DNA from 3 places in the Blautia sp. AF14-40 genome. Region 3 is predicted to be linked to each of the others. Evidence: riboswitches for the same ligand, from Rfam matches in the RefSeq annotation. Region 3 holds a riboswitch; each other region holds the start of a gene.
What was found. Region 3 has a riboswitch for thiamine pyrophosphate ahead of DWW13_RS11240 (TenA family protein). Riboswitches for the same ligand answer to the same signal wherever they lie in the genome.
Positions count from the first base shown of each region.

Region 1: linked by a shared signal. The riboswitch ahead of thiM (hydroxyethylthiazole kinase) and the one ahead of DWW13_RS11240 (TenA family protein) in region 3 are both predicted to bind thiamine pyrophosphate.
Region 2: linked by a shared signal. The riboswitch ahead of DWW13_RS12115 (energy-coupled thiamine transporter ThiT) and the one ahead of DWW13_RS11240 (TenA family protein) in region 3 are both predicted to bind thiamine pyrophosphate.

Region 1 is NZ_QUHK01000018.1:49,662-51,928, reverse strand. Features, by position in the region: gene DWW13_RS12760 (Gfo/Idh/MocA family protein) at 1-754, shown strand, start outside; TPP riboswitch at 1,132-1,243, shown strand; gene thiM (hydroxyethylthiazole kinase) at 1,370-2,191, shown strand; gene thiE (thiamine phosphate synthase) at 2,178-2,267, shown strand, end outside.
Region 2 is NZ_QUHK01000016.1:63,568-65,834, reverse strand. Features, by position in the region: gene DWW13_RS12125 (L-fucose/L-arabinose isomerase family protein) at 1-285, opposite strand, end outside; gene DWW13_RS12120 (DUF4867 family protein) at 394-1,011, opposite strand; TPP riboswitch at 1,164-1,273, shown strand; gene DWW13_RS12115 (energy-coupled thiamine transporter ThiT) at 1,339-2,007, shown strand; gene DWW13_RS12110 (SpoIIIAH-like family protein) at 2,079-2,267, opposite strand, start outside.
Region 3 is NZ_QUHK01000014.1:53,833-56,099, forward strand. Features, by position in the region: gene DWW13_RS11235 (relaxase/mobilization nuclease domain-containing protein) at 1-537, shown strand, start outside; TPP riboswitch at 595-694, shown strand; gene DWW13_RS11240 (TenA family protein) at 919-1,593, shown strand; gene thiD (bifunctional hydroxymethylpyrimidine kinase/phosphomethylpyrimidine kinase) at 1,590-2,267, shown strand, end outside.

The sequences.
Region 1 (2,267 bases), on a different contig from region 3:
CACGCATCTTGGCTTTATGAAAGAGGCGATTGCCAATGGAAAACACATTCTCGTTGAGAAATCGATTACGCTGAACAGTGACGAGCTCGACGAGGCCATAGCGCTTGCAAAAGAAAAAGATGTCATCATCGGAGAGGCAATGACGATTTACCATATGCCGATCTACAAAGAGCTGAAAAAAATTCTCGACTCCGGCCGTCTCGGCAGAGTCAATCTGATCACGATGAACTTCGGCAGTTTCAAAGAGTACAACATGAAGAACCGCTTCTTCAACCGGAATCTCGCAGGCGGCGCGATGCTTGATATTGGCGTATACGCACTCTCCTTCCTCCGCTGGTTCTTCGACTCCAAGCCGGATCAGCTCCTTTCCCAGGTAAAGCCCGCTCCGACCGGTGTGGACGAGCAGGCCGGCCTCCTTCTCACCAATCAGGAAGGACAGATGGCAAGTGTGATGCTCTCTCTCCACTCCAAACAGCCGAAACGCGGCATGGTTTCCTGTGAGAACGGATTTATCGAGATCATGGAGTACCCGCGTGCCTGGGAAGCAAAAATCACAGACGCTTCCACCGGCGAATCCGAAATCATCAAAGCCGGTGACAACGCCGATGCACTCGCCTATGAGCTCGCCGACATGGAACGCGCCATCAATGGAGATGCATCTGCCATGCACCTCGACTACACGAAGGACGTCATGGATCTGATGACCTCCTTCCGCAGAACCTGGGGCTATACGTACCCGGAGGAAGAAAAATAAAATTCGCACATCAAAAGCCCCTGCCCGGCACACATCAGATGCCGGGCAGGGGCACTTCTTTTCACCTGCAATACTCTGCAATTTTCTTTTTCAGTAATTCCGCATCAATCGGCTTTGCGATATGTACGTCCACGAGGATCAGGTCGAAGGTGTATTCCGGGCTGTCCTGGTAGAGTTCAAGCTTCTTTGTTCTTCCATCGTTTCACCCGTCTTCCACGCATATTTTATACTTCATTTTACGCTGATATTATTTTCTCTGTCAACCCAAATAACATTACATTTCCAATATTTTGCATGTCTTTTTTATTTTTCTGAATTTTTTTAAAATCTTCCGTTTTTCTCTTGCACAATTGTTTTTATGCGTATATAATTGTCTGCAGAAAGCAAAGGGGAGCTCGCGTGCGAAGCGGGCTGAGAGTAGGATGCATCTCCTAGACCCTGAACCTGATTTGGGTAATGCCAACGTAGGGAGATACGATATGCACATTTTCTGCAGATATACCTCCACGTATATCTGCTTTTTTAATCTCTATGAACACATCATCAACAGGTTCTTCCAGTACCACAAGGGAATTTGCTTCTGCAAAAATACTCACACAGGAGGAACAAAAAATTATGTTAGGCACTTGTCTTGACAATGTCAGAAAAACAACCCCTCTCGTACACAATATCACAAATTACGTTACAGTAAACGATGTCGCCAATATTCTGCTGGCATGCGGCGCAAGCCCGATCATGTCCGATGAACCGGAGGATGTCGAGGATATCACCTCCATCTGCGGCGGTCTGAACATCAACATCGGAACGCTGCACAGAACGAGCATCGACGGCATGTACCGTGCCGGTGCAAAAGCAGCTTCGCTCGGCCACAAAATCCTGCTCGATCCAGTCGGCGCAGGCGCAAGCCACTTACGTACTTCGACCGCAGTCGGACTGATGGAAAAAATCCCGTTCACCGTCATCCGCGGAAATATTTCCGAAATCAAAACACTGGCACTCGGAAGCGGAACGACAAAGGGTGTTGACGCAGACGTTGCCGATAAAGTAACAGACGAAAACCTCGACAGCGCCGTTGCTTTTGCAAAAAACTTTGCGAAAGATCACAACTGTGTTGTCGCCATCACAGGAGCGATCGACCTCGTTGCCGATGCTGACACCTGCTACGTGATCCGCAACGGACGCGCCGAGATGGGAAGCATCACCGGAACAGGCTGCCAGCTCTCCGGCATGATGACCGCTTACCTCGTTGCCAACCCGGACGAGCCGTTAAAAGCCGCTGCTGCCGCTGTCTGCGCGATGGGACTTGCCGGCGAGATCGGCTGGAGCCATATGAAACCGGAAGACGGCAACTCCACCTACCGGAACCGCATCATCGACGCCATCTGCCACATGGACGGCGAGATGCTGGAGAAAGGTGCAAAGTATGAAGTGCGATAAAAAAGGCCTGCTTTTATATGCTGTGACAGACCGCAGCTGGCTGAACGGCGAGACACTGTACAGCCAGGTGGAAAAG
Region 2 (2,267 bases), on a different contig from region 3:
TGCTACTACCATGCAAGGTCCGTCGAAGTATTTTACAAGCAGGGTTTCCTCGGTCTCCGGTCCGAAGTTTCCAAGGTATACAACAAGTGCATCACACTCTGCTTTTTTCAGGTCTTCGAGTGCGTTCATCATGTCGATTTCATTCTCGACGATGATTGGACATTCGTAGATTTCTCCGTCGTATGCTTTTACGACTGCTTTTCTTCTGTTCTCGGAAAGGCTGTTCGGGAAGCAGTCACGGCTTACTGCAACGATACCTAATTTGATTTCCGGTGTATTGTTGATCATTTTTGAAGATCCTCCTTTTTGGGTTTTCTTGGTTTTTGGTTTCTTTTTATGTTCAGAACTGCTCTTTTGGGGCAGTGTTTCTGATTTCTGGTTTTGTCTCTGGTTTTATTTTACCGAGAGGTTTTCTCCTTTGATGCCTGCTACGCTTCCGGCGATGTTTGCATCCGGGTGGCTTAAGAGCCATTTGTTTCTGGCGAAGAGCAGGTCGTCTTCCGGGGTGTGTTTTTCTTCCAGGGTGATGTCGGTATTGGTTCCTTTTGGAAGGACTACGACGCATTTGAAGCCGCTGGCTGCCACGTTGCATGGTGCGTAGTGGAGGGTGGTTGCGTAGACTTCAATGGTGGTTCCGGCCGGGATTAAGAAGGCCTCCATTTTGGATGAGTCGTAGGTGTGGTCTTCGGTGATGTCCTGTTCTTTTCCGAGGATCAGGATCAGGTCGGTTACGGCGATGTTGATTTCGCTGTCGCGGTGGTATTCTACGGCGTTCAGTAAATGGTTGTGGCCGTTGCAGTAGCCGATCTGGATCGGCATGCCGCCGTAGAGGCTGTCGGATACGGACTGGGCGCTTTTGCAGGCTTCGAGGCTTTCAATGGAAGGCTCGTAGACTACGTCGTCGGAACATGGGGTCTCGGACATGGCGGTGATGATGTCGCTGACGTCGAGGTCTTTGATGACTTTGCCGTACTGGCGGAATGCTTCGTCTGTTACTTTCAGAATCTGCATTGTGTTGGTGCTCCTTTCGTACAATTAGTTTAATGATTGAACTAATTGTAATATAGCACTTGTATGTACTTCTTGTCAACATGTATTTGGATGAAAAAACGGACAGGTTGACAAATAAGGGGGAGGTTGGTATACTTTAATACGTTAAAATAATATGACGCTAGGGGAGCCTTTGGCTGAGAACGTGGGACAGGGATAAGCTCACGGACCCTCACTACCTGAACGGGATAATTCCTGCGTAGGGAAGCTGGAACGTGGTTTCGGAGGTGATTCGGGACTGTGTTTTTATGTGAGCCCCTCCAAGCGGAATGCGAAGGAGGTTTTTTTATGAGTTTTTTTGTTACTGCTGACGGCGGACTGACGACGGCCGGTTATGTTGGATGCGTGGTGCTGATGGTGGCGCTGGTGGTGATTGCTTCGGTTCTTTCTGCTCAGAAGAGTAAGGGGACGGGAATGGATGCAAGGAAGCTGGCATTTTGTGCGATGGGGATGGCGCTGGCGCTTGTGACTTCGTATGTGAAGGTGTTTGAGCTGCCGTACGGGGGATCGGTTACGTTGTTTTCGATGCTGTTTATTGTGCTGATTGCGAACTGGTATGGGGCGAAGACGGGTATTCTCGTTGGTTTTGCTTATGGACTGCTGCAGTTTATCCAGGGGCCGTATGTGCTGTCGCTGTTCCAGGTGTGCTGTGATTATGTGTTTGCGTTTGCGGCGCTGGGTGTGGCCGGATTCTTTGGAAAGAAGAAAAACGGGCTGCTGATCGGGTATATTGTGGCTGTGCTGGCGAGGGGATTTTTCCATACGTTAGGCGGGTATCTGTACTGGATGGATTATATGCCGGAGAATTTCCCGCAGTCTTTGAAGGCGCTGTATCCGATTATTTACAACTACAGCTATCTGCTGGCTGAAGGTGTACTGACGGTGATTCTGATCTCGCTGCCGCCGGTGAAGAAAGCACTGCAGACGGTTGCAAGAACGGCACATGGTGCAAATTAAATAGAATTACGTGAAAAAATCCGGAAACGCATGATTTTGCGTTTCCGGATTTTTTACGTGGATATCAAAATTTACTGAGCACTCTCCTCTGCGGCTGTGTCGGCGGCGGAGCTCATGGGGGTGATGACGATGTTTTCTACGCCGATTCCGGTTTTGCGGGTTACGATGTCTTCGATCTGGGCACGCTGTTCCTCGGTTACTTCTTTCATCGGAACGACGATGTCGGCGGTTTCGCCGGTCAGGTTTACGACGACATCGTT
Region 3 (2,267 bases):
CCCGGTTATGAGCGTTGGGCAAAAGTGTTCAACTTAAAACAGCTTTCCCAGGCAGTGCTCTACTTAAAAGAACATGGCGATATGGGTTATGAGGATCTTCTGGAAAAAGCCAACGCCGCTACCACTAATTTCAATACCTTATCCGTTCAAATTAAAGATTTAGAGTCAAGAATGAACGCCAATGCCGAGCTACAAAAGCAGATCGTAAACTATGCGAAAACGCGGGCTGTCTATGTAGAATATCGCAAAGCCGGGTACAGCAAAAAATACCGAATAGTACATGAGGCTGAAATTCTGCTGCACCAGGCGGCAAAGAATCATTTTGACGAGCTAGGAATCCAAAAGCTCCCCTCTGTTAAATCTCTCCGGGAGGAATACACCGATCTTCTGGAACAAAAACGGAAAGCCTATTCTGCCTATAAGCAGGCCAAAAATGATATGAAAGAACTTCATAATGTTCGGGCCAATGTGGAATACCTATTAGAGATTTCTTCCCCACCACAACCGCAGCGCAGCACAGAAAAATCCCGTCAATAAGGTTTGCTAACTTGAATTCTATAGACCTTGACTTTCCGGGACTTCTTAACTATAATAATACTCAAGCAGGGGGACTACCTTGTAGTTGAGAAGGTTAAAACCTGACCCTTTGAACCTGTTGGCTAATACCAACGCAGGGAGCTAAAGAATACAGATTCGTATTTTTTGGACATTCTCTGTTTTGGGAATGTCCTTTTTTAATTGAATAAGATATGATATGTGTTTGCGAGGGAACTGAACAAGTTGAAAAAGGTAAGACCTGACCTCTGGACCTGTCGGCTAATACCGGCGTAGGGAAGCAATTTCTTACGCTCGTATTGCGTCTGAAAGAGCTTCTAATTGTTTTAGAGGCTCTATTTTTTTATTTCAGGAGGAACAAACATGGCATTTATGAAAGACATTTTAACCCGCAACATCCCCATTTGGGAAGAATGTGCAGCTACCCCATTTGTGCAGGAAGTGCAAACTGGAAAGCTACCTCTTGAAAAGTTCAAGAGATATATGATTCAGGATAGTATCTATCTGAAAAACTATGCCCGTATATACGGCAAGGCAATTTTTCATGCTGATACATTAAGAGAAATTCAGCTTTACTATTCCATGCTGAATTTTGTAAATGATACGGAATCAGAAGTGCGTCTGGATTATCTAAAGCAGTTTTGCATGACGGATAATGATATTGAACTGATCGCTCCTCTGCCTGAAAATCAAAATTACATTGATTTCATGTTTGAGATTGCGTCACATGGAAAGAATGAAGAAATTTTAATGGCGGTTCTTCCCTGTATGCTAAGTTACAGCTATATATTCCGCAAATTGGCGGCTGTTCCTACAAGCAGACAGTCAAGATATTGGGACTTTATCAAAGATTATGCGGATGAACAATATGCAGAAAGCTGCAAAGAATGGTCTGCTTTTGCAGAGCATAAATGTGCCGGGTTATCAGTAGCAAATAAAAAGTATCTGGCTGATATTTTTGAAAAAGCAAGTTTGTTAGAGCTTGCTTTTTGGAAGATGGCCTATCGGAACGAGAGAATGGAGGAAAATGCAAAATGAAAAAAGTATTGTCCATTGCCGGATCAGATTGCAGCGGAGGTGCAGGTATTCAGGCTGATTTGAAAACTTTTTCTGCTCACGGTGTATTTGGAATGAGTGTTATTGTTTCTGTTGTTGCAGAGAACACCAGCCGTGTTATCGACATCCAAGATATTACCCCGGATATGATTGAAAAACAGATTGACGCCGTATTTGAAGATATTGAAGTGGACGCAGTAAAAATCGGTATGCTTTCTACACCAGAATGTATGAAAGCGGTGGCAAAGAAACTATTACAATATAAGCCCCAAAATGTCGTAATCGACCCGGTTATGTATGCCAAAAATGGCTGCCCATTGATGAATCCTACGGCGGTTTCCACCTTGATAGACACAGTAATTCCACTGGCCGATGTACTTACTCCGAATATTCCAGAGGCAGAGAAAATAGCAGATATGCAGATTTCCACAGTTTCAGATATGGAGGCTGCCGCAAGAAAAATATATGCCATGGGTTGTAAGGCGATTGTTGTCAAGGGTGGACATCATATAGGAAATGCTGTTGATGTCCTATTTAATGGAGAAAATTTCTACCATTTTGAAACATCCCGCATTGATACGAAAAATACTCATGGGACAGGCTGTACCTTTTCTTCTGCAATCGCTTCCCAGCTTGCAAAGGGAAAAAGTGTTCCG